One region of the Mycobacterium sp. D16R24 genome, then DNA from elsewhere that is predicted to be linked to it. Evidence: riboswitches for the same ligand, from Rfam matches in the RefSeq annotation. Region 1 holds a riboswitch; the other holds the start of a gene.
The links. Region 1 has a riboswitch for S-adenosylmethionine ahead of B4383_RS03755 (bifunctional o-acetylhomoserine/o-acetylserine sulfhydrylase). Riboswitches for the same ligand answer to the same signal wherever they lie in the genome.

Region 1 (16,067 bases):
TGTGTGGGCCACCGGAGTCACCCCCGATGCGTATCCCACACAGTTCCTGCGGGAACAGCTTGACGAGTTGGGTGTCGTTCCGGCTAAGGGACTTTTCGATGTTCCGAACGGGGCGCGGGTGCTGGTGGCGGGAGCTGTCACGCATCGTCAACGGCCGGCCACCGCGGCCGGGGTGACGTTCATCAATCTTGAGGACGAGACGGGCATGGTGAACGTGGTGTGCTCGGTGGGCCTGTGGGCTAGGTACCGCAGGCTGGCGGTGACCGCCCAGGCGTTGATCATTCGTGGCCAGGTTCAGAATGCCAGCGGAGCCATCACCGTGGTGGCCGATCAGCTTCGGCCACTGGATCTGCGGGTCAAATCCACCTCGCGCGACTTCCGTTAGACGGACCCGTGAAAACCGTGCTGACGCCAGGCCTCGTAGGCGACGATGGCTGCGGCATTGGACAGGTTCAGGGATCTGCGGCCGAGTAACAGCGGAATACGCACTTTCTCGGTGATGTGTGGATCGGCCAGGACCTCGGGATCAAGTCCGGTGGGCTCGGGCCCGAACAGCAGCACATCACCCGGCTGGTAGGCGATATCGGTGTACGTGATGCTGGCGTGGGCGGTGAAGGCGTACACCCGTTGCGGTTGCAGTGCTTCCCAAGCAGCGGAAAGGCTCTCGTGGACCGTCACCGACGCCATGTCGTGATAGTCCAGGCCGGCCCGACGTACTTTGGCTTCCGAGAGGTCGAACAGTGGCTGCACCAGATGCAGCTCGCATCCGGTGCCCGCCACCATCCGGATCGCATTCCCGGTATTGGGAGCGATCCGGGGCTCGTGGAAGAGGATGCGGAACACCCAACCATTATGGTTTAGAAGCGATGAAGTCTCATCGGCGGTTTGGGGCTGCTGAAGGTTCGGTTGACTCCTTGACCTGCCCTACGGATCGGTTACCCGTTGTGGTCTGAAGAGTCAATCAGACCTTCAGCAGCCCCAAACCTCTACGCCGAGATCGTGAAACGGCTTTCCTTACGGGGGACACCGCCGGATCACGTCACCATTGTGCTGCGCGAGAGCGTGACAGAGAATTGGGGAATCCGTGGCGGTCAGGTTGCCTGCGATATCGACCTGGGTTTCGATGTGAACGTCTGACGGACCCGCCGGGCATGATGTCCGTCATGGCCGAGCACTGGATTGACCGTGAGATCACCGCGGAGACCTTCTACGACGAAGACTTTCGCGAACTGCGCACCGAGCGTGTGGTCTTCACCGAATGCGATTTCAGCGGAGCCAATCTCACCGAGTCGCTGCATATCGGCACGGCCTTCCGCAACTGCACCTTCCGCCGCACCTCCCTGTGGCATTCGGAGTTCCGCCAGTGCAGCCTGCTGGGCTCCACTCTCACCGACTGCCGGGTGCGTCCGTCGAAGTTCATCGAGACCGATTTCACCCTGTCCTCGCTCGGCGGTCTCGATCTGCGCGAGATGGATTTGTCGGACTGCCGTTTCCGGGAGGCCAACCTGGTGGGCACCGACATGCGCAAGGCCAATCTGCACGGTGCCGACTTCACCGGCGCCCGCACACAGAGTCTCAAGCTCGACGGCGCCGACCTGCGCGGTGCCCGCATCGACCCGACGCTGTGGACCACCGCAAGCCTGGTCGCCGCGAAAGTCGATCTGCCGCAGGCTGTCGCGTATGCCGCAGGGCACGGACTCGATGTGCACGGCGGCTAGCGACAGAGGATCTAGCCCTTGAGGCGGATGCGCCAGCGCACGAACCCCGCCATCACCAGCGCCAGTAGCGCCAGGATGCCCATGTCGAACAGCCATGTTCCGGCATCGTGATTCCACAACTCGTCCTGCGGCCCCACCGGTACCAGCTTGCGCAGGTCGGTGGTCGAGGCCGTTGCCGCGAATCCCCAGCGAGACGGGAACAGGAACGAGAACTGTTCCAGTCCCGCACGTCCCGTCACCGGGATGAGACCGCCGCTGAATACGATCTGCGTCATGGTGGCGATCACCAGCATCGGCATCACCTGCTCAGCGGAGGTGGCCAACGAAGACAGCACCAGGCCCAGCACGGTGGCCGCGCACGCGGTCGCGGCCACGGCGACCCACAGCTCGAAGTTGGCGTTGCCGAGCAGTACCGCACCCTGCGTCGGCCCACCGCGGACAATCACGATGACTGCGGTCATCACCGCGGACTGGACGATGGCGGCACCGCAGTAGGTGATGATCTTGGCCAGCAGATAGGCCGTGGCCGACAGGCCTACTGCCTGTTCACGCCGGTAGATCACTCGTTCACCGATCAAGTCACGGATGGTTAGCGCCAGGCCCAGGAAGCTTGCGCCGAGGTTAGTCAGCGCCAGTAGCAGTCCCGGTTCGTTCGGGTTGTCGGGCAGCGCCACGTTGAAACCGGCGCTGCCGGGTACCGACAGCACCAGTCCGGCAAGAACGAACGGCAGCAGTGCAAGGAAGATGAAGTATCCGCGGTCGGCCAGGATCAGCCGCCCCTGACGCCGCGCCACCGTCGAGACCTGCCGCAGCAGACTGGTCTTGGGTGGCTTCCCGAGGTCGCCGGGTTTCACCGGGGCGGTGACGGGTTTGTTCGCGGCAGGGTGCCGCGTCAGATAGGCCTGGTGCACACCGTCCGGGTCGGCCGCGGCATTGGCGAAAATATCGGCCCAGTCGGTGGTACCCATCTCCTGGTTGATGGTGCGAGGAGGTCCGCAGTAGGCGGTCTTGCCGCCGGGCGCCAGCAGCAGCACCTGGTCGCAGTAGCTCAGATAGGTCAGCGAGTGCGTGACGACCACAACCACGCGGCCGGCATCGGCGAGCTGGCGCATCAGGCTCATCACCTGACGGTCTAGCGCCGGATCCAGACCGGAGGTGGGCTCGTCCAGGATCAGTAGCGACGGACCGGTGAGCAGCTCCATGGCCACCGAGGCGCGCTTGCGCTGTCCACCAGAGAGCTTGTCGACGCGGGTCTCGGCGTGCTTGGTCATCTCGAGTTCCTCGAGAACCCGGGACACCACCTGTTCGCGGTCTTCCTTGCTGGTGTCCGGCGGCAGTCGCAGCTCGGCGGCGTAATGCAGCGCCTGGCTGACGGTCAGCTGCGGGTGCACCACATCGTCCTGCGGCACCATGCCAATGCGGTTTCGCATCACGGCGTACTCGGCGTGCACCCCGTGACCTTCGAAGGACACCATGCCCGCCGACGGTTGGGTGTTGCCGACGATCAGCCGGGCCAGGGTGGACTTGCCGGCGCCCGAGGGGCCGATGACCGCGGTGAGCGAGCCGGGCCCTGCCGAGAAGCTGATGTTGTCGAGCAGCTTCTTGCCACCCTCGACGGTGAAGTCGATGCCCTGCACCTCAAGACCGCCGACGCGGGTGGCGATCGTGGGTTTGACGAGTGTGCCGTCTTGGACGACGAGGTCGACGTTACCGATGGTGACGGTGTCGCCCTCGCGCACCGTTGCCTGCTCCACCTGGACACCGTTGACGAAGGTGCCGTTGATGGTGTGCAGGTCCTGGATTTCCAGGCCACCAGCGGTGGGAAGCAACAAGGCGTGGTGCCGTGAGGCCAGCACGTCGTTGACGACGATGGTGTTGTCGGGGGCACGGCCGACGGTGACGGCACCGGGTGACGGTTTCGGCGCGCCGCCGCCGATGCCCAGCGCCCGCATCGCGCGGGTACCGAACGGCTCTACCGGCTCGGCGGAGTGCGCGGCGGGTATCGGGGTGGGCGCTGACGGGTACTGCTGGCGCGGGCGGGTGGGCCCGGAGGCCCCATAGGTTTGGGGCCCCGAGGGCGGTGCGCTGTACGGGTGCTGCTGGCTAGGCGGCTGCCCGTAGGTCTGCGGACCGGACTGGTATCCGCCGGTCGGGTAGTGCTGCTGAGTGCCGGTGTAGGCAGCCGGCTGCAGGCCCGACACATGACCGCGCATAGTGGGGGGAGCGATCCCCAGCTGTGTCTCGCCGCCGAGACCGCCGAGGGCGAACGTCATCCGAGGTCCGCCCGGGTCACCGAGGTTGATCACCGTGTCATCGCGCACCTCGACCCAACCGACCTGGCGACCGTTGACGAAGATGCCGTTGAGGCTGCGTTGGTCCTCGGCGATCCATTTGCCGTCGACAAACCTGATTATCAGGTGAATACGCGACACCAAGGGGTGCGTGATGCGTACATCGGCGTGGATATCGCGGCCGATATGAATGTCGTGCCCGGGTGCGAACTTTCGTTCGTCACCATCGAATACCACGGTGAGAGTGGGTGCTTCCCGACCAGTCATCGTCACCGACTGTATCGGGTCGCGCGGTGGGACCGTCCTTCCCGCGCCGGGCGCGGCTACAGGGACTGGACCAGATACAAGGTCCGGGCAAGCGCGGCGACGCACAGCGCCGGCCAATACCAAATGTGGCACTGGCGCCAGTGTCCGATGCCCATCGCTACCGGCGACACCATGCACATCAGCACCGTCAGCAACGACCAGACGAATACCTTGCCGGCGTCATCGGCCTGCTCGGGGAAGGCGCCGCCGAACCCGACGGGGAAGATGGCCGCGAATGCGACGACGCACGCCGTGATACTCGCTAACACCCACAACAGCCAGCTGACGACGGCTTCGGCGATACCCGGCCTGCGTGGCTCGGGCGCAGTCGTCATGGGAGCCGATGCTAGGTCAATACTCAGGTAAGGACGCAGTGGGTTCGGCTGAAAATCGTGGCCATGCACTGATTGCAGTGCGTGCACCGCGAATGAGTGGTCCGGTCGGCCGCCACCCGATTCACCAGATCCGGATCGGCCAGCAGCGCGCGGCCCATGGCCACGAACTCAAAGCCTTCCGCCATCGCCAGGTCCATGGTGTCGCCGCCGGCGATACCGCCCAACAGAATCAGTGGCATGTCCAGTTCGGCACGGAACCGGCGGGCGTCGTCGAGCAGGAACGCGTCGCGGTAGGGGTAGGACCGGAAGAACTTCTTTCCCGTGACGCGCACGCCCCATCCGAGGGGTTTGGGGAAGCCCTTGGCGAGTTCGCGGATCGGCACCTCGCCGCGGAACAGATACATGGGGTTGACCAGGGAGCTGCCCGCGGTGAGTTCGAGGGCATCGAGTCCGCCGTCTTCTTGCAGCCACCGCGCGGTCTGCAGGGATTCCTCAAGGGGAATGCCCCCGCGGATGCCGTCGGTCATGGTGAGTTTCGCGGTCACGGCCAGCCGGTTACCGGCCACCTTGCGTACCGCCTGAACCACCGCGCGCGCCACCTTGGCTCGGTTGGCCAGCGATCCGCCGTACTCGTCTCCCCGCCGGTTGAACAGCGGGCTCAGGAAGGAACTCACGAAGTATCCGTGGCCCAAATGGATTTCGACGGCGTCGAAACCGGCCTCGATGGCGAGACGGGCCGCATTCGCATGCGCGGCGATCACGCCCTCGATGTCGGAGGCGCTGGCCCGTCGGGCGAACTTCATGCCCAACGGGTTGAAGAACCGGATCGGGGAGAGGGCACGTGACCCGTTCGATCGTGCGTTGGCCACCGGGCCGGCATGGCCGATCTGCGCCGAGACCGCGGCGCCGGTGTCGTGGATGGCGTCGGTAAGGCGCCGCAACCCCGGCAGCGCCTCCTCGCGCATCCATACCTGGCCGTACTCCGTGCGGCCTTCTGGGGCGACGGCGCAGTACGCGACCGTGGTCATGCCGACTCCGCCCAGTGCGGGCCTGCGGTGGTACTCGATGAGATCGCCGGTGACCAGTGCGTCGGGGGAGGCGGCCTCAAATGTCGCGGCCTTGATCGTCCGATTGCGCAGCGTGATGGGGCCAAGCCGTGCGGGTGCCAGCACATCGGGGATATTGCGAACGTCGGCGGCCACGTTCCGGAGATTACGCCGCGGAAGGGGCTGGCGAATTCTGGATATGCACTCCTACTTTTCGGCTCGGCCACGCGTTGTACGTTCGTCTCATGACCTCCCTGAATCTGTCAGCCGATGAAGTTCTGACCACCACCCGTTCGGTGCGCAAGCGCCTCGATTTCGACAGGCCCGTCGAACGTTCGGTCATCGAGGAATGTCTGAACATCGCGATGCAGGCGCCGACCGGTTCCAACCATCAGGGCTGGCACTTTGTCATCGTCGAGGACGCCGACAAGAAGAAGGCCATCGCCGACATCTACCGCGCGGGCTGGAACAAGTACGCCACCGGCCAGGGCCCCGAGTACGCCGAGGGCGACACCCGGGGGGAGCGACGCGACAAGGTGGTGGACTCGGCCGGCTACCTCGCCGAGAACTTCGAGCGGGCACCGCTGTTCCTGATTCCCTGCATCGAGGGGCGTCTCGACAACCTGCCTGTGGTCGGGGCGGCGTCCACCTGGGGATCGCTGCTGCCCGCGGTGTGGAGCTTCATGCTCGCCGCGCGTAACCGTGGTTTGGGATCGGCCTGGACGACGTTGCACCTGATGGACGACGGTGAGAAGCGCACTGCCGACATCCTGGGCATCCCGTTCGACAAGGTCACCCAGGGCGGGCTGTTCCCCATCGCATACACCGTCGGTACCGACTTCCGGCTGGCCAAGCGTCAGCCGCTCTCGGACGTCCTGCACTGGGACACCTGGTGACAGCTGGAATACTGAGCGTGTGACGGCGACTCGACTTGACGGTAAGGCCACCCGCGACGAGATCTTTGTGGAGCTGGCCACGCGCGCCGCGGCGCTCACTGCGGCGGGCAGGACACCGGGCCTGGGCACCATCCTCGTCGGGGATGACCCGGGCTCGCAGGCCTATGTCCGCGGCAAGCACAACGACTGCGCCAAGGTGGGCATCAACTCGATCCGCCGCGATCTGCCGGCCGATATCGATCAGGCCACGCTGTGCGCGACCATCGACGAGCTGAACGCCAACCCGGACTGCACCGGATACATCGTGCAGTTGCCGCTGCCCAAGCACCTCAACGAGAACGAGGCGCTGGAGCGCATCGACCCCGACAAGGACGCCGATGGTCTGCATCCGACGAACCTGGGCCGGCTGGTGCTGGGCAAGGAAGCACCGCTGCCCTGCACACCGCGCGGAATCGTGTATCTGCTGCGCCGCTACGACGTCAAGCTCGACGGTGCGCATGTCGTGGTGATCGGCCGTGGCGTCACGGTGGGCCGTCCGCTCGGGCTGCTGCTGACCCGGCGTTCGGAAAATGCGACGGTCACGCTGTGTCACACCGGAACTCGCGATCTGGCCGCACTGACCCGGCAGGCCGACATCGTCGTCGCCGCCGCCGGGGTGCCGCATATGGTGACCGCCGACATGATCAAGCCGGGCGCCGCGGTGATGGATGTCGGCGTGAGTCGTGTCGACGACACGTTGACCGGCGATGTGGCGCCGGACGTCTGGGACGTCGCCGGATACGTCTCGCCCAATCCTGGTGGAGTCGGGCCGTTGACCCGAGCCTTCTTGCTCACCAACGTGATCGAGCGGGCGGAACGTTCGTGACGGCCCTGCAGCCCGAGTCACGCGGTCTTCTCCCGGCGATACTTGACGCCATCCGCCGCTTCACCCGTCAGCAGTGGCCGATCCTGGCGGTGTCTGCGGTGTTCCTGGTGGCGCTGGGATTGGTGGTCGCCGACCGTTGGCGGCGCGGCGCGCTGGTCGTGGGAATCGCTGTGGGTGTGGCCGCAGCGCTGCGGCTGGTGCTTACCGACGAGACTGCGGGGTTATTGGCGGTACGCGGTAAGACCTTTGACGTCGGTGCCCTCGGCGCCGTAGCGGCGGTGATGGTTTATCTGGCGCTGACGATCGACCCGCTGGGCACCGGATAGGCGCCTACTTGAGCAGCTGCACCGAGCGTGCAATGGAGTCGGCCTGCTCGCTGAGGAACTGTTCGGACGGCTCTCCGCTGGGACTGCCGGTGTTGCTCGTGGCGATCTGCCAACGCTGATCGCCCTGTCCGACAAACGCCACGTAGATCTTCGGCGTAGTGGCAACCGGCGGCTTGCCCTCTGTGGCAGGGGGCTTCTCCAGTTCCAGGCTGGCCGAGGCTCCGGGCAGGTTGGGGCCGTCCCATGAATCTCTTTTATCCGCAGTGACTTTCGACTTTCGGGTCTTGACGAAGGCGCTCACCGCGTCGGCGTTCGACGATGCCAACCAGTCCTTCACTTCGGGGGCGTCATCCGAAGGCGCCAACTTACGGATGCGCACATACTGCGCGAACTCCGACGACTCCCACTTGGGCCGGACCTGGTAGGTGACCAGTCCCTTGTTGTCGTGCACCCCGTCGGAGAAGGCCACCCAGTCGTGCGGGACGGTGACGTAGATGCCCAGCTCCGGGATGAACTGCCGCGTGTGCCGTTCGGTGGGGGTGCTGCTGGTGGCGGATGCGGACTCATTCTTGGCGTCCGAAGACGATCCGTTGGATCCACAGCCGGCAAGTGTCGGGATCAGCAGTGTGGTGGTGACAAAGAGGGCTGCCAGCAGGCGGCGATCCGTACGCACGGGTACACCGTAGCGGCACCGGGCGGGTTCGTCTCTGTGAACCGGGGCACCCGATCCGGGGGTGCCCCTATTGGTTCAGGTTCGCCCGGATGCTCACGGTGACATAGGGCAGCGCCAGGCCCGTCGATTGTGCCAACGCCGGGTGGGTGGCCAGTAGCTCTCGTACCTGTTGCAGTGTCTTCTTTCGGGCGGCCTCGGGGGCGGTTATGCAGTAGCTGCGCGAGGCCACCATGTCCAGAAGTGCTTGCGGCGTAAGGTAACTCGTCCACTCGACCTGGTGTCGCTCTTGCCCGGTGAACGGTGCGGGCAGGCTGACGGCGTGGTTGAACGGATCGTTCTCGCTGCCGATGATTTTGCCGAGATTGGCGACCCAGCCCAGCCGTTCATCGCGGGTGTTCCACACCAGCCCCAGTCGGCCGCCGGGGCGCAGCACACGAGCGACTTCGGGAATGGCACGTTCGGGATCCACCCAGTGCCAGGCCTGCGCCACCAATACCGCATCCACACTGTTGTCCGGCAGCGGAATCTCCTCGGCGGAACCCAGTAGCGCTGGGGTATCGGGGAGCGAGTTGCTCAGCACCTCAAGCATTTCGGCGAGGGGATCCACCGCGACCACGTTGAGTCCGCGCTCCACCAGGCGGGTGGTCAGCTTCCCGGTGCCGGCACCCAGATCCAGGACGTCGTGTGCTCCGGCCGGCAGTAGCCAGTCGATGGCCTCGGGTGGGTAGGAGGGGCGGCCCCGCTCGTAGGCCGCAGCCTGGGAACCGAACGACAGCGATGGCTCTGCGTGTGCGTCCGGCATTCGCGCTCCTCGGGTTCCGTTACGAAGCCTGTGTTGACTTGGACAGGGCGAGTGTTTCCCGCACCAGCTCGCTCACCGCGTCGAACTCGATGAGGAACGCGTCGTGGCCGTGCACCGATTCCACCACCCGCAAGCCGGTACAACCGGGCAGCAGGTCCGCTAATTCCGCCTGCAGCCGTAGCGGGTACAGCCGGTCGGACGTGATGCCGCCGACGACGACGGGGACAGGGCAGCCGCGCAGCGCCTTCTCCACGCCGCCACGGCTCCGCCCGACGTCGTGCCGGTTGAGTGCCTCGGTCAAGATGACGTAGCTGCCGGCGTCGAAGCGCCGAACGAACTTGTCGCCCTGATGTTCGAGGTAGCTCTGCACCGCGTATCGGCCACCGGCCCACGGATCCTCGGGCCCGTCCGGGCCGACCTGGGGATCGTTGCCAAACCTGGTGTCCAGCTCGACCTCGCCGCGATAGGTCAGATGTGCGATGCGCCGGGCGAGGTTCAGTCCCTTTTCGGGGGCGCGTCCGCTGCCGTGGTAGTCGCCACCCATCCAGTCCGGATCGGACTGGATGGCGGCGATCTGCGTGTTCTGGGTGCCGATCTGATCGCCGGTGGCACGGGCGCCGACTGCCAGCACCAGCGCCGCACGCACCGAATCCGGTTGCATGACAGCCCATTCCAGTGCGCGCGCGCCACCCATCGATCCGCCGACGACGGCGGCGATCTCGGTGATCCCGAATTGTGCGAGTGCGGCGATGTCGGCATTCACCTGATCGCGCACCGACACCTCGGGGAACCGCGAGCCCCAGGGCTTTCCGTCCTCGGCAAGGGAAGTCGGGCCGGTTGTGCCACGGCAGCCGCCCAGCACGTTGGTGGCGACCGCACACCACTGGTCGGTGTCGATCGCTGCACCCGGGCCGATGATTCCTTCCCACCAGCCGCCGGTGATGTGGTCGGGACCGGCGGTTCCGACCACATGTGAGTCGGCGGTGAGCGCATGGCAGACGAAGACGACGTTATCGCGGCGCGGCGAGAGCTCTCCCCAGCTCTGTACCGCCACGGTCACGTCGTCGATGACAGCGCCACTTTCCAGCGTGATCGAACCTATTGGTACATAGGCGATCTCATCGCCCTGGGGCAGGGCGATGCATGACGCGGGAAGCTGCTGGTCGGCGGATGAGCCGCTTGCGCGAAGATCGTCGGTCAAGGTCACGATGATGCCACCGCCGCGGCCTGTTCGAGTCGCCGCACCGCGGCGAATCCGCTGTCCAGATCGGCCAGGATGTCGTCGATGCCCTCGATGCCGACCGCCAAGCGGACCAGTCCCGGCGTAACACCGGAGGCCACCTGTTCGGCGGGTGCGAGCTGCGCGTGCGTCGTCGTCGCGGGGTGGATCACGAGCGATCGCACGTCACCGATGTTGGCGACCTGGCTGTGCAAGGTCAGCGAATCGATGAAGGTGGTGGCCGCCTCAGCGCCGCCGTCCAGCTCGAAGGCGAGTACGGCGCCGGCACCCTTGGGGGCCAGCTCTTTCGCGCGTTCGTGCCAGGGGGAGGTGGGCAGCCCGGCGTAGTTGACGTGGGTGACCCCCGGCTGGGCGACGAGGTAATTAGCGACGCGTTCCGCATTTTCTACATGGCGCTGCACGCGCAGGCTCAACGTCTCCAGGCCCTGGGCGATGAGGAACGCGTTGAACGGCGAGATGGCGGGGCCGAGGTCGCGCAGTAGCTGCACGCGGGCCTTGAGTGCGTAAGCCGGTGCGCCCAGGTCGGCGAAGACCACGCCGTGGTAGCTCGGGTCTGGCGTGGTGAATCCGGGGTGGCGGCCCTGTGTCCAATCGAAGGTGCCGCCGTCGATGATCACCCCGCCGATCGCATTACCGTGTCCACCAAGGTATTTGGTGGCCGAGTGCACCACGATGTCGGCGCCGTGCGTCAGCGGCTGAATCAAATACGGCGTGGCGACGGTGTTATCGACGATGAGGGGGACGCCTGCCGCGTGCGCGATCTCCGAAATGCCGGGAATATCGAGAATGTCGTTCTGCGGGTTGGAGATCGACTCGGCGAAGAGTGCCTTGGTCTGCGGGGTGATGGCCCGGCGCCAGGACTCCAGATCGTCGGGATCCTCGACGAAGGTGGTCGTGACGCCCAGACGCGGCAACGTGTAGTGCAGCAGGTTGTAGGTGCCGCCGTACAGGCGCGGGCTGGACACGATGTTGTCGCCGGCCTGCGCGATGTTGAGGATGGCCAAGGTTGCGGCTGCCTGTCCGGACGCCAGCAGCAGCGCCGCCACACCGCCCTCGAGGGCGGCGATGCGCTGCTCCACGACGTCTTGGGTCGGGTTGCCGATGCGCGTGTAAATGTTGCCCTCTTCGGACAGGCCGAACAGCGCCGCCGCGTGTGCGGTGTCGTTGAAGACGTACGACGTGGTCTGGTAGATCGGCAGAGCCCGGGCGTTGGTTGCCGCATCGGGGGACTGGCCCGCGTGGATCTGCTTGGTCTCAAACGCCCACTGGGCGGTGGGATCGATATCGGTCATGGAAACCTCCTGGTGGTCGGTGCGGGGCTGGCGGTTTAGAGCATGCGACAGCGACAACAACGACAACAGGTATGCAGGGATTCACCCCCGGGGGACAAATACTTCATCGGGCCAACCTGTCTTCTCGGGGCCCGCCATCGGACCCGCGCTTGCCGTGTGGCCGACTGTCCTTTCATAACCCAGTCGGCTACTCAACCTGGTCATCACCCGGGGCACCCCACCGCGGTTGGAGGGTTGCCGACCAGCGAGCCGGGGCTTGACGCTGGTGCTCATGACCAGTGAGAAGCCTATCGCAATTCACCGAATGGTTGCCACCAGGTATGCCAGGCGCCACTCGACGGTGCTGGGGAAGCCGCGATGGGAGCGCAATCACAGGCCGTCCGCCCGCCTAGGCTCGGAGACGACGTGATACTGAATAGGACGAGCCTGGCGACCCACCGGTCGCCAGATCTACCTCAGATTCTGACCGACCAACGACGCCGGGAGTGACCATGAGTGCGCAGCAGCCAACCATCATCTACACGCTGACAGACGAGGCGCCGCTACTCGCGACGTACTCCTTCTTGCCGATCATCCGGGCCTTCGCCGGGCCGGCAGGTATCGACGTCCAAACCACCGATATTTCCGTTGCCGCGCGCATCCTCTCCGAGTTCTCCGACTACCTTCCCGAAGACCAGCGGGTTCCGGACAACCTGGCCGAGCTGGGCCGCCTGACGCAGTTGCCGGAGACGAACATCATCAAGCTGCCGAACGTCAGCGCGTCGGTGCCGCAGCTGCTGGCCGCCATCAAGGAACTGCAGGGCAAGGGCTACAAGCTGCCCGACTACCCAGAAGACCCGCAGAACGACGAAGAGAAGGACATCTTGGCGCGGTACACCAAGTGTCTCGGCAGTGCCGTGAACCCCGTTCTGCGCGAAGGCAACTCGGACCGTCGTGCGCCGCGTGCGGTGAAGGAGTACGCGCGCAAGCACCCGCACAGCATGGGCGAGTGGTCGCAGGCGTCGCGCACCCACGTCGCGACCATGAAGGAAGGCGACTTCTACCACGGTGAGAAGTCGTTGACGCTGGATCGCGCCCGCAAGGTGAAGATGGTGCTCACGACGGCGACGGGCGAGGCCACAGTGCTCAAGGCCGAGGTGAAGCTGGGCGAGGGCGACATCATCGACAGCATGTTCATGAGCAAGAAGGCGCTCTGCGCCTTCTATGAAGAGCAGATCGAGGATGCGTACAAGACCGGCGTGATGCTCTCTCTGCACGTCAAGGCCACCATGATGCGGGTCAGTCACCCCATCGTTTTCGGACACGCGGTGAAGATCTTCTACAAGGATGCCTTCGCCAAGCACCAGGCGCTGTTCGACGAGCTGGGCGTGAACGTCAACAACGGCATGTCCGACCTTTACAGCAAGATCGAGGCGCTGCCCGCCTCGCAGCATGAGGAGATCATCCGCGACCTGCATGCCTGCCACGAGCACCGCCCCGAACTGGCCATGGTGGATTCGGCCAAGGGCATCTCGAACTTCCACTCGCCCAGCGACGTGATCGTGGACGCTTCCATGCCCGCCATGATCCGGGCCGGCGGAAAGATGTACGGCGCGGACGGCAAGCTCAAGGACACCAAGGCCGTCAACCCCGAGTCGACCTTCTCGCGGATTTACCAGGAGATGATCAACTTCTGCAAGACCCACGGCCAGTTCGACCCGACCACCATGGGCACCGTGCCCAATGTCGGTCTCATGGCACAGAAGGCCGAGGAGTACGGCAGTCACGACAAGACGTTCGAGATCACCGAGGCCGGTGTCGCCGACATCGTCGACATCGACACCGGCGAGGTGCTGCTGAGCCAGAACGTGGAGGCTGGCGATATCTGGCGCATGCCGGTCGTCACCGATGCCGCGATCCGGGACTGGGTGAAGCTGGCCGTCACCCGCGCGCGGGAATCCGGAATGACCGTGGTGTTCTGGCTGGACACCGAGCGTCCGCACGAGAACGAGCTGCGCAAGAAGGTCAAGACCTACCTCAAGGATCACGACACCGAGGGCCTCGAGATCCAGATCATGCCGCAGGTGTGGGCCATTCGGTACACCATGGAACGGGTGATCCGCGGGCTGGATACGATCTCGGCGACCGGCAACATCCTGCGCGATTACCTGACCGACCTGTTCCCGATTCTGGAGCTGGGCACCAGCGCCAAGATGCTCTCCATCGTGCCGCTGATGGCCGGTGGCGGGTTGTACGAGACCGGGGCCGGTGGTTCGGCGCCCAAGCACGTCAGCCAGCTGGTCGAGGAGAACCACCTGCGGTGGGATTCACTCGGCGAGTTCCTGGCGTTGGCCGTGAGCCTGGAGGACCTGGGTATCAAGACCGGGAACCCGCGGGCCAAGATCCTGGCCACCACGCTGGATGCCGCGACCGGGAAGCTGCTGGAGAACGACAAGAGCCCGTCACGCAAGGCTGGTGAGCTCGACAACCGCGGCAGCCAGTTCTACCTGGCTCTGTACTGGGCGGCCGAGCTTGCCGCGCAGACCGAGGACGTTGAGCTGGCCGAGCTGTTCGCGCCGCTGGCCAAGCAATTGGTCGAGAACGAGGATGCGATCGTGGCGGAACTTGCCGCGGTGCAGGGCAGCCCTGCCGATATCGGTGGCTACTACCAGCCGGACGCCGCGAAGACCACTGCGGTGATGCGGCCGAGCCAGACCTTCAACGCCGCCTTGGCATCCGTCGAGGTGTAGCTCGATGCGTCGAGTGTGAAACCTGGGCGGTGAATCAGCCGAAACTCCGCCACAGGTTCACACTCGGCGACATGCCTAGCCGACGTCGGAGGCTGTGGCGCGCTTGGCGGCGACCAGCGGGTCGATCAGATCGGTGATCACCTCGGTGACCTGACCCGGGGCCTCGAGCATGGGCACGTGACCCATGCCCGCCAGGGTGATCCGTCGTGCGTCGGCGGGCAGGCCCTGGCTGATGAGCTTCCCGAACCGGCCCGGAGGCACGATCTCGTCCTTCTCACACAGCACCAGCTGGGCCGGTACCGAGATGGTGTTCAGGTTCTGCAGGCCCGGCGCCGGCAGAATCGACGTCAACGACGCGAAGTACGCGGGGCAGTGCGTGATGTCCTCGAAGATGCTGTGGAAGTCAGGAAGGCTCAGCGCCTCGGCCTCTCCGCACAGCGCGCGGGCGGTGGCGAACTTGACGAACGGCAGGCCCGCCGCGCGGCGGCCCAACAGCCGAGAGAACGCCAGCCAGGGGAGCATGGCCGCGAACTTCACCACGATCTCCGCCTTCAGTGGTGAGTACTTGGTCCAGCCGCCCGCCGGCGCGATGGCCGTGACACTGCGGGCACGGCCACGCAATGCCAGGCCCAGAGCGATCCAGCCACCCAGCGAGTTTCCTACCAGATGCGCTGTCTCCCAGCCCTTCTGGTCCATGATCTGTTCGACCTGATCCAGGTACACATCGACCGAGCGCTGCGACAGCGGAGGCAGCGGGGGCATTGGTCCACCGCCGTTGTGTCCGGGGTAGGTGGGCGCGAACACCTCATACCCAGCATCGGCGAGCTGCTCGGCCACGGTCTCCCAGACCGACTGCGACAGCATGAACGGATGCAGCAGCAGAACCGGCTCGCCCTCACCCATCTCGATGGGTGCCCGCCTGCTCGACGGCTTCGACAAAATGGCTTCCAGCATGCGGTCCTCCTAGTGCGCCAACGTCGGCGTTGACATTAGTGTCTGTTGCGTCAACTTACCGTGCCCCGTGGTGCTCATCACTGTCACACCACTCGACTATCGTCGGCGACCGATGATCACCGTCACCACCATCAACGTCAATGGCATTCGTGCCGCCGTCAAGGAGCGATCCGCCGAGAACCGGGGGCTGCTGCCCTGGCTGGAGCAGACGACCGCCGACATCGTGTGCCTGCAGGAGGTACGTGCGGAGGACGAGCAGCTTCACGAGGCGCTGGCCCCGGCACTCGCCGCGGGGTGGCACGTGGTGAACGCCTCGTCGAGCGTGAAGGGGCGCAACGGCGTCGGCATCCTCAGCCGAGTCCCGGCCGCCTCCACCAAGGCGACGCTGGACGCCGACGGCGGCGAATTCGACGAGGCCGGCCGGTACCTGGAGGCCCAGATCGGCGATCTCACGGTGGCGAGCATCTACCTGCCCACTGGAGAAGCCGGTACGGAGCGCCAGGAGGAGAAGGAGCGCTTCATGGCGGCGGTGGGTACCAGAATGGCCACGCTGGCGGGCAGTGGGCGCGACGTGGTGATCTGCGGCGACTGGAA
Region 2 (16,067 bases), on a different contig from region 1:
TGGCCGCGGCGGCAGGCGCGGCGGACGATCCAGAGTTCCACCCGCCGCGACTGGGTGATCTGCGTCAGTCCTGCCTGGATGTCGGCCTGGCCAAGAGCGTGCTGGGGTGGGAACCGAAGGTGGCGCTAACGGACGGAATCGGCCGGACTGTCGACTTCTTCCGGGGGCTCGGCGCCGCGTAACGCGACGGCTCGCGCGAGCCGTGAGTACCGCAGTTCCAAATCCTTGAAACGGAGGTAGGTGCTGAGCGTCGTGAACGCGAACGCGATGATCAGCGCGTAGAGCATGAGGTCGGTGCCTCGGCCCAAGCCGAGCCAATGCGCCAGTGTGGTGGTGTCATTGGGACGCAGGATGGCGTAGATACCCGCGACCACGAAGAGGACGAACCCGAGCTTTACCCATGCCTTGGCCTGTGCGGTGCTACGCGAACGCAGCAGATACACCAGCAATAGCAGGACCGCGACGATCAGCAGCGGCTGTATCCAGGTGATCACGGCAACCTCCGGCGGAACGCGGTGTCGAACATGATGTTGACTCCGTTGATCAGCGACTGGCCTTTGGCCATCGAGTACTCGGTGTACAGGATATCGACGGGCTGTTCGGCTACCCGCCAATGGTTTTCAGCGATCATCGCGATGAACTCGCTGGCGTGGCCCATGCCGTTCATCGTGATGTTGAGTCCGGTGGCGACGGTGCGGTTGAACACACGCAGCCCGTTGTGGGCGTCGGTCAGGTTGAGGCGGCGGGTGCGGGGGCTCAGCAGCACAACGGTTTTCAGTACGATGCGCTTGATCAGGGGAACATGGCTGGGTGCGGACCCCGCCCCGAAACGTGTGCCGACGATGATGTCGAGCGGTTCGAGTCGCAGCCTGTCCACCATGGCAACCACGTCCTTGACCTGATGCTGGCCGTCGGCGTCGAAGGTGACGAAGATGTGAGCACCGGGCTGCGCGCGGGCGTATTCGACACCGGTTTGTATCGCGGCACCCTGCCCCAGATTGACCGGATGCCGGACTAGATGCGCCCCGGCGCCGTGCGCCAGCGCGGCCGTGCGGTCCGCGCTGCCGTCGTCCACACAGACGATGTTGGGGAACGTGCCGAGTGCCGCTGCGATGACGTCGGCGATGACTGGCCCCTCGTTATAGGCGGGGATGACCAGCCAGACGTCACTGTTACCGGTGTTGCTCACTGGGATCAAGGTAGCACCGGCTACCGATCAGCGAACGTCGGCTCTACCCGGCCCCGACGAGTCCTGCCATTCCGGCAGAAGGGACCGTTGGCGGCACTAATGTTTCGGCCATGCAGCGGCTGTCTGGGGTAGATGCGGCGTTCTGGCACGCCGAAACGGCGGGTTGGCATATGCACATCGGGGGACTGTCGATCTATGACCCCACCGATGCACCTGACTACAGCTTTGAGCGGGTTCGCGGCCTCATCGTGGAGAGGCTTCCGTCGATGCCGCAGCTGCGCTGGCGAGTCACTGATGTCCCGCTGGGATTGGACCGGCCGTGGTTTGTCGAGGATGAGGAACTGGATCCCGACTTTCACATTCGCCGCATCGGTGTTCCCGCGCCCGGCGGTCGCAAGGAGCTGGAGGAACTGGCCGGCCGGCTGATGTCGTACAAGCTCGACCGATCGCGCCCATTATGGGAGCTGTGGGTCATCGAGGGTGTCGAGGGTGGACGTGTCGCCACGCTGACCAAGATGCATCACGCCATCGTCGACGGGGTTTCGGGCGCCGGCCTGGGCGAGATTTTGTTCGATATCGCCCCCGAGCCGCGGCCGGCGCCGGACGACACTGTCGGGTCGCTGGTGGGCCTCGGGCTGCCCAGTCGTGAGCGCATCTTGTTGAGCGCGTTGGTCAACCTGGGCGTCAAAACGCCCTATCGGGTGGTTCGGCTGGTGCAGCAGACGGTTCGCCAGCAGCTGGCGGTGTTCGGTATGGAACGGAAATCGCCGGGCTACTTCGAGGCCCCGCACACCCGATTCAATGCACCGGTGTCGCCGCATCGCCGGATATCCGGGGCGCGTCTGGAGCTGGCGCGGGTCAAGGTACTCAAGGATACGTTTGGCGTCAAGGTCAACGACGTGGTGCTGGCCATCGTGTCCGGGGCCGTCCGGAACTATCTGGCCAAGCGCGACGAGCTGCCGGACAAACCGCTGATCGTGCAGATTCCGGTCTCGGTGCGTACCGAGGAAACCGACGGTGAGGTGGGCAACCAGATCAGCTCCATGACGGTCTCGCTGGCGACGGATATCGACGACCCGGCCGAGCGGATCAGGGCGATCTATGAGGGAACGCAGGGCGCCAAGGATATGGCGCGCGCGATGTCGGCCCATCAGATCATGGGGTTGACCGATACGACGCCGCCGGGGCTGCTGCAATTGGCAGCGCGGGCGTACACCGCCAGTGGGCTGTCCCGGAATCTGGCCCCCATCAACCTGGTGCTCTCAAATGTCCCGGGTCCGTCTTTCCCGCTCTACATGGCGGGCGCCCAGTTGGAGTCGATGATCCCGCTGGGTCCGCCCGTCCTGGACGTAGCCCTCAACATCACTTGTTTCTCTTATATGGAGCACATGGATTTTGGGTTCGTCACTACGCCGGAGGTCGCCGCGGATATCGACGAGATGGCCGACGGTCTCGAAGCGGCGCTGGTGGAGCTGGAGCACGCCGCGGGGATCTGAGGGTGCCGGCCGACGCACTCAGTCGATGATGTCCGCGTCGGTCTCCGGGTCCCGCCAGAAGGCGAGCGCGGCCACATGCACGACGATTCCGACGACCGGTCCGACTATCAACGCGATCACGGTCCGCTCCTCCAAATCGAGCGGCAAGAGCAGCAGGAGCGCCGAGACCACGGTGGCCCCAACCCATCCCGCCGAATAGGCCAGATGGCGGGCATGAGCGACGGTGGCCGCCCCGGTCAGCGTCAGTAAGGCGATCATCACCGCGCCGGCGGTCAACCAGCCCAGGAGCGGACCACCCGCCTGGTATGCGGGATCGAACACCGTCCGCAGCAACCAGGGGCCAACGGTCGCGGCGAGCGTGATGCCTACCGCTCCCACACCGATGATGATGGCGGCCGGGGTGATAAGTGCACTGAGGCGCCGATCCCGCTCATCCACGAAATGGGCTATGAGGTTGCCCTGCAGCGCTGTCAGCGGCACCAATAGCGGCGCACGAGTCAAGGTGACGGCCAGGATCACCACGCCGCCGGTGGGGCCGAGATCGCCTGTCGTTGACTGCAACAGCACCGGGAAGCCCATCACCAGTACCGCGCTGGCCGCGGCTGCGGCGATCGAATGCCGGGCACCGCGCAGGAACCCCATGGTATCGACGAGTGCGGGCACCGTGAGCGCCTCGCGGGTCGGCTTTGAGACCACGGTGAGCAGTAACCAGGACATCGATCCCGCGACTGTCGCCCACAGATACCCGACGAGCCCGACGGCGGCTACGAAGGTGACAACCGCCACCACTAAGCGGATTCCCGCATCGGTCACCATGAGAACGCCGTACTGAGTCCACCGGTTCGACCCGGCCAGGGCGCCCAGGGTGGTCGCGTGCATGCAGAACCCGGCGAGCCCGCCCGCAAGCAATGCCACACTGAGCCAACGAAACTCGGTGAACACATGAGCCGCCCACAGTGGTGCGGTGCCGACGATCCCGATGGCGGAGGCGATGGCGAAGGCCACGGCGATCCTGATCGGCAGGGTGGTGGCCAGTGGTGACCGTTCACGCTGCGCCAGCGACAGCCGCACTTCGCGGGTGGTCTCCTGCAGTAGCCCGTTGGCCGCGCCGGTCACCAAACCGAATGCGCCCCAGAAGACTCCGAACACCGAGAACGACGCGGGCCCCAACTCGCGGGCCGCCAAGTACAGCACGGTGTAACCGCAGATCGCGCTGATGGCGGTGGCCACGCCGATCCGTGCGACGCTGGAGCGGACCGATGAGCCGCTCGGGCGGAGAGGTTCAAACTCGGTGGGGCCGGCGTCGGTCACTTCCGGTCCAGGGGCGGGAGCTGCTTCTCGTACAGCCACGCGGTCCACAGCGGCCGCAGCGATTCGTCGGCGTAACCGGCCGCCAGGCCCGTGAAGTCGTCGGTGATGACGGTGCTGTGCCGGTATCGGGTGGTCCAGTCTTGCAGCAGTGCAAAGAATTTCGTATCGCCGAGCCGTAATCGCAACGTGTGCAATGTCAATGCTCCACGCTTGTACACGCGATCGTCGAACATCAGTTGCGGGCCGGGGTCGGCCAGGATCAGATCTTGGGGGAGGTCCTTGAGTTTTTGGTGGTAGTGGCGGGCGCGGGCATCGGCCGACGGCCCACCGGACTCCTCGGACCACAGCCATTCGGCGTAACAGGCAAACCCTTCGTGGAGCCAGATGTCGCGCCAGCGGCGCGCGGTGACACTGTTGCCGAACCACTGGTGCGCCAGCTCATGCGCCACCAGTCGCTCGGAGCGCCGCTCCCCATCGCAATGATTGGCACCGAACACCGAAATACCTTGTGCCTCCAGCGGAATATCGAGCTCGTCATCGGTGACCACCACGGTGTACCCGGCGTCGAATGGGTACGGGCCGAACTGTTTGATGAACAGCTTCATCATCTGCGGCTGCCTGCCGAAGTCGTGTGTGAACCGCTCATGCAGCCGCGACGGGAGCGCGGCGTTCATCGAGATCGGGTTCTTGGCGAGCTTGACGGTTTGGTAATCCCCGATCTGCAGCGTCGCGAGGTAGGGCGCCATCGGCTCGGGCTGCTCATAGGTCCAGGTCGTGTGTGCGGCCCGGACTCGCCGTGATACCAACTCGCCGTTGGACACAACGCAGTACGGGCTGTCGCTGCTGATGACAAACCGATAGCTTGCCTTGGAGCTGGGGTGATCGTCGCACGGGAACCAGGACGCCGCGCCGTTCGGCTGTCCGGCCACCAGCACGCCGTTGGACAGCTCCTCGAACCCGACGTCTCCCCACATGCTGTTGATGGGGCGGGGTGATCCGCCGTATCGGATAACGATGGTCATGGCGGCTCCGGCCGGGATGCCGGTGGCCAGCTTGATGGTGATCTTTCCGGCACGATGCCCGAAATGTGTTGGACGCCTGCCATTCACGGTCACCTTCGAGACGCCGAGAGCGTCGGCGAGGTCGAGGGTGAATTCCTTGAGGGTGGCGAGGCTGACTGCCGTGACCGTCGCGGTACCGGTCAGCCGGTTGATGGCCACCTTGTATTCGAGGTCCAGCTCGTAGCGGGACACCCGATACCCGTAATTACCGTTCTGTGGCAGGTAGGGGTCGATAATCGGAGGCCGTGGGGGGAGCCTTTTGGCTGCCTTTTTGCCTGGCTTGGTCATGCGGCCCCGGAGTTCTTACTTGGGGAAGCCTTGCCGCCCTTGGGCTTCTTCGGTGCCATCGGATCCAACTTGCCCCATGGAGAAATGGGGTTGCCCTGCCACCTGGTTGACGGCGGGACGACGTCACCACGGACCACCAGCGAGGCAGGCCCGACGGTGGCGCCGGCCCCTAGCTCGGCGGCGGGAAGCGCTACGCAATGTGGTCCGAGGGTGGCGCCCTCGCCGAGGACCACGGTGTCCATCCGCATGATCCGGTCGTGGAACAGGTGTGTCTGCACCACGCAGCCGCGGTTCACGGTCGCGCCCCTACCTAGGGTCACCAGATCGGCCTCGGGCAGCCAGTACGTCTCGCACCACACTCCGCGGCCGATCTTTGCGCCCAGGCCGCGCAGCCACCAGTTCTGCATCACCGTTCCCGACGCGGCACGCGCAAACCACACGGCAGCAACGGTTTCCACGAACGTATCGGCAACCTCATTACGCCAGACGAACGAGGACCAGAGGGGTTTCTCCACAGCTTTGGTGCGCCCGACCACCGCCCACTTGGCGACCACGCTCACCACGCCGGCCAAGGCGCCGGCGATCAGCAGCACCACGCCACTGAGTGCGCCCGCGGCCCAGAAATTGAACCGGATGGCGATGGTCTGCAAGGCCAGAAGTACCCCGACTCCGATCCCGAACGTCACGATGATCGGGATGATGCGGCACGTCTCCACGATGCCCCGCATGACCTTGAGCCGGAAGGGCGGCTCGAATGTCAGCGCGGAATCTGCGCCGTCGGCCTTGCGGCGTAGTCGCTTTGGCGGGCTACCGATCCACGACGAACCCGACTTGGCCTTGTGGGGAGTCGCAGAGAGGACGGCGACCAGCGCGTCATTGGGTACCTTGCGGCCGGGCTGGGTAATCCCCGAGTTCCCCAGAAATGCGCGCTTGCCGATTCGGGCCTTGGCGATGTGGATCCAACCGCCGCCCAACTCATAGGACGCGACCATGGTGTCGTCGGCAAGGAACGCGCCGTCGTCGACCTCGGTGAACTTCGGTATCAGCAGGGCTGTCGAAATCTCGGTGTCCTTGCCGATTTTCGCGCCCAGGACGCGCAGCCACCATGGGGTCAGTTGGCTGGCGTAGATGGGGAACAAGTAGTTGCGGGCCGCGTCCATCAGGCGTTCGGTGGCCCACATTTGCCATCCCTGCCGGCTGCGGACGGGGTGATAGCCCTCGTGCACGCCGATCGACATCAGTCGCACCAGTGCAACGGTGATGGCGGCGTATACGATCACGCTGACCAGCGCCGCGCCGGGCGTCCAGATGAGCGCGGGCGCCACGGCTTCACAAATCGTCGCAGTGTTCCGGATGCCAAAGGCCACCACGCCCAGCCCGGCGGCCAGCGCGAGCAAGGGCAGTCCGCCCAGCAGGATCGATGTCACCCCGTAGATCGGTACCCATTGCCCGGCTCGGGGCGGACGGTAATCCGGCCAGGGATGGCGGGCCTTGCCCGACTTCACGGCCGGTGAGCCCTTCCAGTACTGGCCGTTCTTGACTCTGCCGACGACACCGGAACCCGGTGCGACATCGGCGTTCTTGCCGATGACCGCTCCCGGTAGCAGGGTGGTGCGGGCCCCGACGGTGGCATCCTCGCCGATGACGATGGGGCCGACATGAAACTTGTCCCCGTCAACCCAATGCCCGGACAAGTCAACTTCAGGTTCGATGGAACTGCGGTCGCCAAGCTGGAGCCAACCCGTCACGGGCGGAGATGAATGCAGGTCGACACCGCTACCCACACGTGCACCCAACGCCCTGGCGTAATAAACCATCCACGGTGCGCCGGAGAGGTTCTCGGCGCCGCTGGCGGCGGCCAGCCGGTCGGCGATCCACACCCGCAGATGCACACTTCCGCCGCGCTCGTATGTCCCGGGCTTGACCCCGGACAGCAGTAGCCGTGCCCCGACGACGGTGATGCTCATGCGGCCCAGGGGAGTGATGAAGAGAACGAACGCCGCCAGCAGCACCCACCAGTTGACCGTTACCAGCCATGGCACATCGCTGAACATTGCGAATACGTTGTTGGCCAAAGCGAGCCAGGTCGCCCATTGCAGACCCGTGAGGGTGGTCAGCGGAAGCGTTGCCACCACCTGCGCCAGCTCGGTCATCCGCGGTACCGGCTTCACGATCCGGGGTTCGACCTCGATGGAAGGTGCCAGCTCATCCAGATAGGTGGCCAGTGATCCGAGTCGTGGCTGGTCGTACAGGTTCGCGACGGTCACCTGCGGGTAGCGCTGCCGCAACGCCGCGACCAGCTGTGCCGCGGAGAGCGATCCTCCACCGAGAGCGAAGAAGTCGGCCTCAGGTCCGTCGACCGTGGCCGCCAGGATGTCTCGCCACAATCCGGCGAGCCAGCCCATGGTGCCGCCCAATTCGGCGGCGTCGTCGTCGGTATCCGCGCCCGGTGGCGGCCATGGCAGTGCGTTGCGGTCGACCTTTCCCGAAGTGCGCGTGGGCAGTTCGTCAAGTTTCACCAGTCGCGGCACCAGCGCGGCCGGAAGTGACTCGGCCAGGCTCGCGCGGGCTGCGGCGATATCGAAGTTGGGGTCGGCGCTGGCGATGTAGCCGACCAGCAGCGGGGTGCCGCTGGCGGTCTTGCGCACTGCGGCCGCGCCGCCGCTCACGCCGGGCAGGTTGACCAGCGCCGCGTCCACCTCGCCGAGTTCGATACGGCGGCCACCGACCTTCACTTGGTCATCGGCGCGGCCCTGGAAGTACAACCCGTCGGGTTCCAGGCGCACCAGGTCACCGCTACGGTAGGCCCGCGACCATCCCAAAGTATTTAAAGCAGCGTACTTTTCGGCATCCTTGTCGGGGTCGAGGTACTTGGCCAAGCCAACGCCGCCGATGACCAGTTCACCGACCTCGCCGTAGCCGACCTGGTTGCCCTGCGCATCCACGACTGCCAGATCCCAGCCCGGAAGCGGTAACCCGATACTGACGGGGCTGACCCCGTCCAGTCGTGCCGCACATGCCACCACGGTCGCCTCGGTGGGGCCGTAGGTGTTCCACACCTCGCGGGCGGCACCGTCTTCACCGGTGGCCAGCCGTTCGGCCAGATCCGGTGGGCAGGCCTCGCCGCCGAAAATCAGCAGCCGCACCGCCTCCAGCGCCTCCGCCGGCCACAGTGCGGCCAGGGTGGGCACCGTCGACACCACGGTGACATCGCGGGACACCAGCCAGGGACCCAAATCCATGCCGCTGCGGACCAGGGACCGCGGTGCGGGTACCAGGCAGGCGCCGTAGCGCCACGCGAGCCACATCTCTTCGCAGGAGGCGTCGAAGGCCACGGATAGTCCGGCGAGCACTCGGTCATCGGGACCAATTGGGTTGTCCTGCAAGAACATTTGCGCTTCGGCGTCGACAAAGGCGGCTGCGTTGCGATGCGTCACCGCTACGCCTTTGGGGGTGCCGGTGGAACCCGAGGTGAAGATGATCCAGGCGTCGTCGCGCGGCGTCGGTTTGGTGGCGCGCCAGCCTCGTGACGAACCGGGTCCACGAACCAGACCGTCCGGGGTGATCACGGCGGCGACCTGTGCCTCGCCGAACACCAGCGCCGCGCGTTCTTCGGGATCGTCGGCGTCGACGGGAACGTATGCGGCTCCCGCGGCCAGTGTCGCCAGGATCGCCACATAGAGCGAGTAGCTGCCCGAGGGCATCCGGATCCCGACGCGATCACCGCGCCCGATTCCCCGAGTGCCGAGCCATTCGACACTTGCCTCGACGTCAACGATGAGCTCGGAGTACGTCAGCTGGATGGTGCCGTCATCGATGGCGGGCGCGTCGGGGTGCTCCGCGGCGGTGGAGTAGAGGATGTCGATCAGGGTCCGGGCCGGAGGGGCTGACCTGCCGAGCAGGTACTGCGGAGGCACCGGGTGGGCCGGGGTTTCATGTGCGACGGCCTCGGAGGACTCTTCGTGCGCGCGGTTGGTGGGTGACTCGTCGGGGCCGGTCACGCTGCTCCTCGTTAGTTTCCGCGTCGGTTTCTGTGGGCCTGGAGGGGTACCGTAGCGAGCCTATCGGTCCGGGTGCGGCTAGGCTCGTCGCCGCGCGGAAGTGGTCCGTCGGGCACGGTGATCCCGTGGCCCCTAAGTTTGCCACGGTGGTCCACCGGCCGATCTGTCCGGTACCGGAGCAGGAGAATCCCCATCCGATCCGACGCGCTGCGGTATCTGTACACCTAGCCGGCCGACCTGCGGATCGAGATTCTTGTTGTGGCGGCCAAGGGCGCGCGCACCCGTGCCGAGACCATCACCAAGAACGGCGGTAGCTACGACACGTGGACCGTCGGCAGGGACATCACCGTGGTGATCTCGATGACCTTCGGCGTGGAACACCTAGCCCTCTTTGGCAGTGCGCCGGGTCTTGTACAGGCTGGCGACGGTGGTGATGAGCAGGGTCACGATGATCACCGCAAGGCTGGCCAATGTGGGGATCTCGGGTACATGGACCGGCTCGCCGCCGTTGATGAACGGCAGTTCGTTCTCGTGCAATGCGTGCAGGATCAGCTTGACGCCGATGAAGAACAAGATGAACGCCAGCCCCTGCGACAGGTACACCAGGCGCTTGAGCATGTCGCCGAGCAGGAAGTACAGCTGGCGCAGACCCATGAGGGCGAACACGTTGGCGGTGAACACCAAGTAGGGCTCCTTGGTGAGCCCGTAGATCGCGGGGATCGAGTCGAGCGCGAAGAGAAGATCGGTGGTGCCCAGCGCGACGATCACCAGGAACATCGGCGTCATCAGTCGTGTGCCGTTTTCCCGGACCCACAGCCGCAGGCCGTCCCACTTATCGGTGGTCCGCAGGTGCTTGCGGGCGAACTGCACCACGGCGTTGTCGGCGTCGTCATCATGCTCGGTGTCGCGTGCCAGGTTGACGGCGGTGTACACCAGGAACGCGCCGAACAGATAGAAGATCCAGGAGAACTGGTTGATGGCCACCGCGCCGAGGGCGATGAAGATGCCGCGGAAAATCAGCGCCAGGATGATGCCGATCAACAGGGCCTCTTGCTGATAGATCCGGGGCACCTTGAAGCTGGCCATGATGATCAGGAAGATGAACAGGTTGTCCACCGAGAGGCTGTACTCGGTGAGCCAGCCCGCGAAGAACTCCAGTCCGAACTGGCTGCCGTGGAAGAACCACACCCACAAGCCGAATGCCACCGCGAGCCCTATGTAGATGCTGAGGGCGGTGGCGGTTTCGCGGACGGTGGGTTCATGGGGCCGCCTGCCGATCACCACGACGTCGATCAGCAAGATCGCGACCGTGACGGCCAGCGTGATGATCCATTCGAGCTGCGATACCTGCATGAAATAACCTCCGGTCGCCAAAACGCCGGAGGTCTCTTCCGCCGGCGGGTGACCGGCCTGCGGCACCGACCGGTCCGACAATGGCCGATGTGATGACGACACCGCAGCGAAGGAATACTCCCCTCCGCGCGCCAGTCTGCCCTATGGCGCGGGGATCGGAAAATCGGGCCGGATTCACGAGCCGACACGGCGGATTTGAAATCACCCTGCGCAATGCGCTTGACGGTGGCTGCGGCCGCGCGCAGACTGCGCACAGGTCATGAGTACCAGCGATAAGCCCTGGCTAGCTGGTCGGCAACCCTCCTCCATGCCGTTTGTCTTCGCGCAAGCGGCTCATCCACGGCGGGGTGCTCCAGGTGACGACCTGGCCGCGCTCAACCGGGCGTGGCAAGCGTGGACTCGCCGGGCGGGTCCGGTGAGATGGGATGTCACATGCCAGTGTCCAAACAATCTGGGTCCGAGCAACCGGCCGCGCGTGTGGTGGGAGCCGACACCAAAGTTCCTCTGGCCCTAGGTGGCTGGATCAGATACGCCAATTTTGACTACGCGGCCAGCGCGCCCGCGCTCTGTGCTGTCGCGGATCGCGTCACCGAGCTGCTGCCGTATTACGCCAGTGTGCATCGTGGCGCCGGATACGCCTCCCGTGTGTGCACGGCGCTCTACGAGCGCGCCCGTGAGATGGTGGGACGCTTCGTCGGGGCCGCCGCCGACCACCATGTGATCTTTACCCGTAACACCACCGACTCGTTGAATCTGCTCGCCTCGGCGGTGCCGGGTGAGGTGGTGGTGCTCGATATCGAGCACCACGCAAACCTGTTGACCTGGCAGCGATATGCGGCCCGGGTGGTAGGGCATCGAGCCACCGTTGCGGACACCGTCACCGCGCTGGCTGACGAGCTCGCCCGCCGGCCCGCCGCACTGCTGGCCGTCACCGGGGCTTCGAATGTCACCGGCGAGGTGCTGCCGTTGGCCGAACTCGCGTCCGTCGCGCACCGGTACGGAGCGAGGATCGCAGTAGACGGCGCACAGTTGGTTCCGCACCGCCGAATCGATTTGGTGACAACTGGAATCGACTATCTCGCGTTCTCCGGGCACAAGCTGTATGCGCCATTTGGTGCTGGAGTCCTTGTGGGGCAAAGCGACTGGCTCGACGCCGCGAGGCCGTATCTCGCGGGTGGTGGGGCGGTGCGCAATGTTGGTATCGACGGGGCCGAGTGGCTCGCGGGACCGCAGCGCCATGAGGCGGGCACGCCCAATGTGGTTGGCGTCGCCGCCGTGGCGGCTGCGTGTGAGGCATTGTCCGCGCTGGGGGAGGTAGGCCACGTACAGGATGCGCTCACCGCCCAACTTCGGGACGGGCTCGCCGCGATCGAAGGTGTTGACACCCTGCGTATTTGGAACGGTGGTCGGGATGTGCTGGGCATTGTGTCCTTCACTGTCACCGGATACGCGCCGTCGGTCGCCGCGGCCTATCTGTCGGCCGAGCACGGAATTGGGCTGCGTGACGGCAGATTCTGTGCGCACCCGCTGCTGGAGAGGTTGGGATACCCAGGGGGTGCGCTGCGCGCAAGTATCGGGCTGGGAACCACCGCGAGTGACATCGCGCGCCTCGTCGACGCGATCGGTGAGCTCGTCCGTCACGGGCCGGCGCTGATCTATACCGAGCGCGACGGGCAGGTCGGGCCGGTTGATGACAGGCGGCCACTCCCGGATTTCCTGGTGGCGTAGGCGCCAACACAGTATCCGTAACTCGCAATACGTGATACTTTCAGTTCGACACATCACAGGGTCTGACTGACAAGGACGTCGAATGACTAGTACACGTGTGCGGGGTAGCGAAGTCAACGGTGGGGAACGGGCAGTTCCCGACCATGAGGTCGTGATCATCGGGGCAGGCTTCGGCGGCATCGGAGCGGGTGTTGAGCTGACCAAAAGGGGAGTCCACGACTTCGTGATCTTGGAGAAGTGGGGTGCTGCCGGAGGCACCTGGCACGCCAACAAGTACCCGGGCGTGGCTGTCGACATCCCAACCTTTATCTACAGCTTCTCCTACGACCAGAAGACCACCTGGTCAAAGTTCTTCACCCCCGGTGACGAGCTTGAGGGGTACGCAAACGAACTCGTGGACAAGCATGAACTGCGCCGCAAGATCCGGTTCAACACGCGTGTAGTGCGTCAGGAATTTGATGAGGCGCGCAACATGTGGGCTCTTACTCTGGACGATGACAGTGTCATCACTGCCCGGCACGTGATCGCCGCGACGGGGGGCCTCGAGCAACCCAAGCTCCCCGAGATAGACGGTATCGATTCCTATCAGGGTGTGCTGATGCATACTGCTTTGTGGGACAAGGATGTTCAGCTGGCCGGAAAACGAGTGGCAGTCATTGGCACCGGTGCCACATCGCTGCAGCTGGTTCCAGAGATCGCTCCGGAGGTTGGCCATCTCAGCGTCTTTCAGCGCACCCCCATCTATGTGGGGCCCAAGCCCGACTTGAAGTACAACGCGTTCTGGCGCGCGCTGTTCGGATTCCCGGGCGTTGCCAAGGGCATTCGGCACGCCATCAACCTCAGTACCGCCTACATTCCGGACGCAGTCTTCAAGCTCGACTCCAAATACGTCGAATCCGCGTCGATGGCCCTGGCCCACCGGATGCGTGGCTGGATGCGTACTCAGGTCGACGACCCGGTAACCCGAGAGAAGTTGCTGCCCTACTACGGTTTTGGTTGCAAGCGCCCCTCCTTCTCCAATACCTATCTCAAGACGTTCAACCGCCCCAACGTGGCTTTGGTGACCGAGCCCATTGAGCGGATCACCGAAAAGGGCCTGCTTACCGCGGACGGTGTCGAGCATGAAGTGGATGTGTTGATCTGCGCCACCGGGTTCGCGATCTGGGATCACATGCCTGCCTTCCCGACCGCCGGACGGCGCGGCAAGGATTTGAAGCAGTTCTTCCAGGAGAACCGTTATCAGGCATACCAGGGTGTTTCGATCCCGGATTACCCCAACTTCTTCCTCGTTCTCGGACCGTACGGGTACGTCTTTGGGCCGTATCACATGCTGATCGAGTCAACCACTGCGCACGCGGCCCGGGTCATCGCGGAGACGAAGAAGCGTGGCGCTACCACCGCCGAGGTCAAGCAGGATGTGCATCAGGCCTACTTCGACAAGATGCACGAGCGCAATAGAAATCATCTGTGGCTCTCGCCGGCATGCTCGGCGGCCAACACTTACTACATCGACAACCATGGTGATTCGCCTTTCCGCCCAGGCGGTTTCGGTGAAATGTACTTCCACAACAAGTACTTCCGGCTGGACAACTATCGGTACGGCACCGAGACAGTGGCACCGGTCGTGAAGGCGGCGTCGCGGCGCAAGCGCAACAAGGAGGTTGTGGGATGAGACTGCTGCCCGGACGTAAACCAGAACTTGTCGTCGTGACCGGTGCCGGAAGCGGCATCGGGCGAGCCATCGCCGTCCAATTCGCACGGGGCGGTGCGGAGGTGGTGGCCTCAGATCTGGATCTGACGACCGCCCAGGAAACGGCTGCGATCATCCACCGGAAGGGACATCGGGCGGTGGCTTTTCAGCTCGATGTCACCGACCCGGCGGCCTGGGAGCGGTTCGCTGATCAGGTGCGGGCCGAATACGGTGTTCCCGATGTGCTGGTGAACAACGCCGGCATCATGGTCGGCGGGCGCTTCTTCGACCTTGAGCAGGAGCATTGGGAAAAACAGTTCCGGGTCAACGTATTCGGTGTCGCCTATGGCGGACGGGTCTTTGGCAAGCAGATGGCCGAACGTGGCCGCGGTGGTCAGATCGTCAATATCGCCTCGGCGGGGGCCATTACCCCGACCCCGATCTTCCCCGCCTATTCGGCCTCCAAGGCGGCGGTGAAGATGCTGAGCGAGTGCATGCGAATGGAATTGGGCCCCAAGGGAATTGGTGTATCTGCGGTATGCCCCGGCTTCATCAACACGAACATCGGGGTAAACGCCACCGTCGCCGGTCTGGACCTTCGTGATGATGTGCGCGAGCGTGCGAACAACGCCATGAGGGCCTTCCAGTCCTCTGCCCCGATGCGGGTATTGGACCAGTTGATCGGTCCCCCGCAGGTCGCGCGTGCCACGGTCCGCGCGGCGCGTTACAACTTTGCGGTGGCCCCGGTGCGTCCCGAAGCGTGGCTGGGCTACTTCTTGAGCAGGCTCCTGCCCGGTCTCAATCGCCATTTCATGTATCCGATTCCGTACTGGCTTGGATTGGATATCGACACGCTCATGCCCAAGGTGCAACGCGTCATTGACAATCTGACCGAGCGCACCCCAGCGGGGCCGCTCACCGAGCAGTCGACGGTGTGATCGGGGCCTATCGGCTCACTCGGAATTCAACGATGGCGATGCCCAGACCTCCTGGGTACCGTGGCGGCTGTGGCGACACAACACCAGACGTTCCGGGTTTTCACCGACGATGCTGCCAGCTGGCGCGAACTGACCAATGGAACGGGTGTCACCGCACGCGTCAACGCCCCCGATCTCAAACAGGCACAGCGGGCCCGGCATTCTCTGCGCACCGCGCGCAAGGACGCACCCGCGGTCATCCTGGATGTCTACGTGCACATCGAAGCCGACTCGCGATCGGCGCGTAAGCATTTTGCGAGTCTGAGGGTTCCGTCGGCGGTCTCGTATGCGGGTACCCCGGAAGGGCTGGCGGGTTTGATCGCCGATATCTACCTGGCTGGTGTGGCCGACGGGGTGACTCTGATTCCGGCGTCGCCCACCACAGATATCAGTTGTGCCGCACGTCGCGTACTCGCGTTGCTGCCCCAGCGGATACCGCTGGCGGCGTAGCGATCACCAGTTGTCGTAACCACCCTCGGGGCCGAGCATGCGCTCCAGCCGGGTGCGGTTGATCTTCGCGAGTTCGTTGCGCGTCACCTTGCGCTCGGTATCCATGTCATGGTGCATGCGGTCGGAGATCGCGCGCAGCACCGAGACGCCGTCCTGCCCACACATGTGCATGACGAAGCGATGCCCGAAGTGGTGCTCGTATCGATGCGCGGCGGCCCGCAGCGCGGCCATCATTCCCGGGGTCTCGTCGCGGATCGCACACTGTTCGGCATGGGACCGCGCACTTCCCGGACGTTTTCCCAGCGGCGGATAGGCGATCAGGACCTCGTCGAGTGACTCCTCGGACAGCGCGAACAACTCGTTGTCGGCCAGTCGGAACAGGGCGTCATGATCGGCGAACGGCCGCGCCGCGGCGATCTTCCGTGCCCAGGTCACACTGCCGCCGCATTCGTACAGCGCGTGGACCGCTTTGGTGTCGGGCATCTGGTTGAACGTGTCGCGGCCGATGCCCTGATGCATCAAC

Region 2: it holds a riboswitch for S-adenosylmethionine, as region 1 does, so the genes downstream of both, B4383_RS19045 (aminotransferase class V-fold PLP-dependent enzyme) here and B4383_RS03755 (bifunctional o-acetylhomoserine/o-acetylserine sulfhydrylase) in region 1, are expected to answer to the same signal.

The regions. Positions count from the first base shown of each region.
Region 1 is NZ_MAEV01000004.1:255,598-271,664, forward strand. Features, by position in the region: gene B4383_RS03690 (error-prone DNA polymerase) at 1-385, shown strand, start outside; gene B4383_RS03695 (tRNA (cytidine(34)-2'-O)-methyltransferase) at 382-843, opposite strand; gene B4383_RS03700 (hypothetical protein) at 1,000-1,137, shown strand; gene B4383_RS03705 (pentapeptide repeat-containing protein) at 1,164-1,718, shown strand; gene B4383_RS03710 (ATP-binding cassette domain-containing protein) at 1,730-4,276, opposite strand; gene B4383_RS03715 (hypothetical protein) at 4,333-4,650, opposite strand; gene B4383_RS03720 (NADH:flavin oxidoreductase) at 4,674-5,852, opposite strand; gene B4383_RS03725 (nitroreductase family protein) at 5,942-6,592, shown strand; gene B4383_RS03730 (bifunctional methylenetetrahydrofolate dehydrogenase/methenyltetrahydrofolate cyclohydrolase) at 6,612-7,457, shown strand; gene B4383_RS03735 (DUF3017 domain-containing protein) at 7,454-7,783, shown strand; gene B4383_RS03740 (hypothetical protein) at 7,788-8,456, opposite strand; gene B4383_RS03745 (class I SAM-dependent methyltransferase) at 8,524-9,258, opposite strand; gene B4383_RS03750 (homoserine O-acetyltransferase) at 9,278-10,399, opposite strand; gene B4383_RS03755 (bifunctional o-acetylhomoserine/o-acetylserine sulfhydrylase) at 10,462-11,790, opposite strand; SAM riboswitch class IV at 11,931-12,067, opposite strand; gene B4383_RS03760 (NADP-dependent isocitrate dehydrogenase) at 12,282-14,519, shown strand; gene B4383_RS03765 (alpha/beta hydrolase) at 14,595-15,473, opposite strand; gene B4383_RS03770 (exodeoxyribonuclease III) at 15,586-16,067, shown strand, end outside.
Region 2 is NZ_MAEV01000022.1:27,787-43,853, forward strand. Features, by position in the region: gene B4383_RS19005 (NAD-dependent epimerase/dehydratase family protein) at 1-182, shown strand, start outside; gene B4383_RS19010 (DUF2304 domain-containing protein) at 126-494, opposite strand; gene B4383_RS19015 (glycosyltransferase family 2 protein) at 491-1,189, opposite strand; gene B4383_RS19020 (wax ester/triacylglycerol synthase family O-acyltransferase) at 1,300-2,685, shown strand; gene B4383_RS19025 (hypothetical protein) at 2,704-3,996, opposite strand; gene B4383_RS19030 (M1 family metallopeptidase) at 3,993-5,345, opposite strand; gene B4383_RS19035 (Pls/PosA family non-ribosomal peptide synthetase) at 5,342-9,346, opposite strand; gene B4383_RS19040 (TerC family protein) at 9,728-10,699, opposite strand; SAM riboswitch class IV at 10,955-11,099, shown strand; gene B4383_RS19045 (aminotransferase class V-fold PLP-dependent enzyme) at 11,132-12,427, shown strand; gene B4383_RS19050 (NAD(P)/FAD-dependent oxidoreductase) at 12,510-14,099, shown strand; gene B4383_RS19055 (SDR family NAD(P)-dependent oxidoreductase) at 14,096-15,055, shown strand; gene B4383_RS19060 (hypothetical protein) at 15,107-15,544, shown strand; gene B4383_RS19065 (2-oxo-4-hydroxy-4-carboxy-5-ureidoimidazoline decarboxylase) at 15,548-16,067, opposite strand, start outside.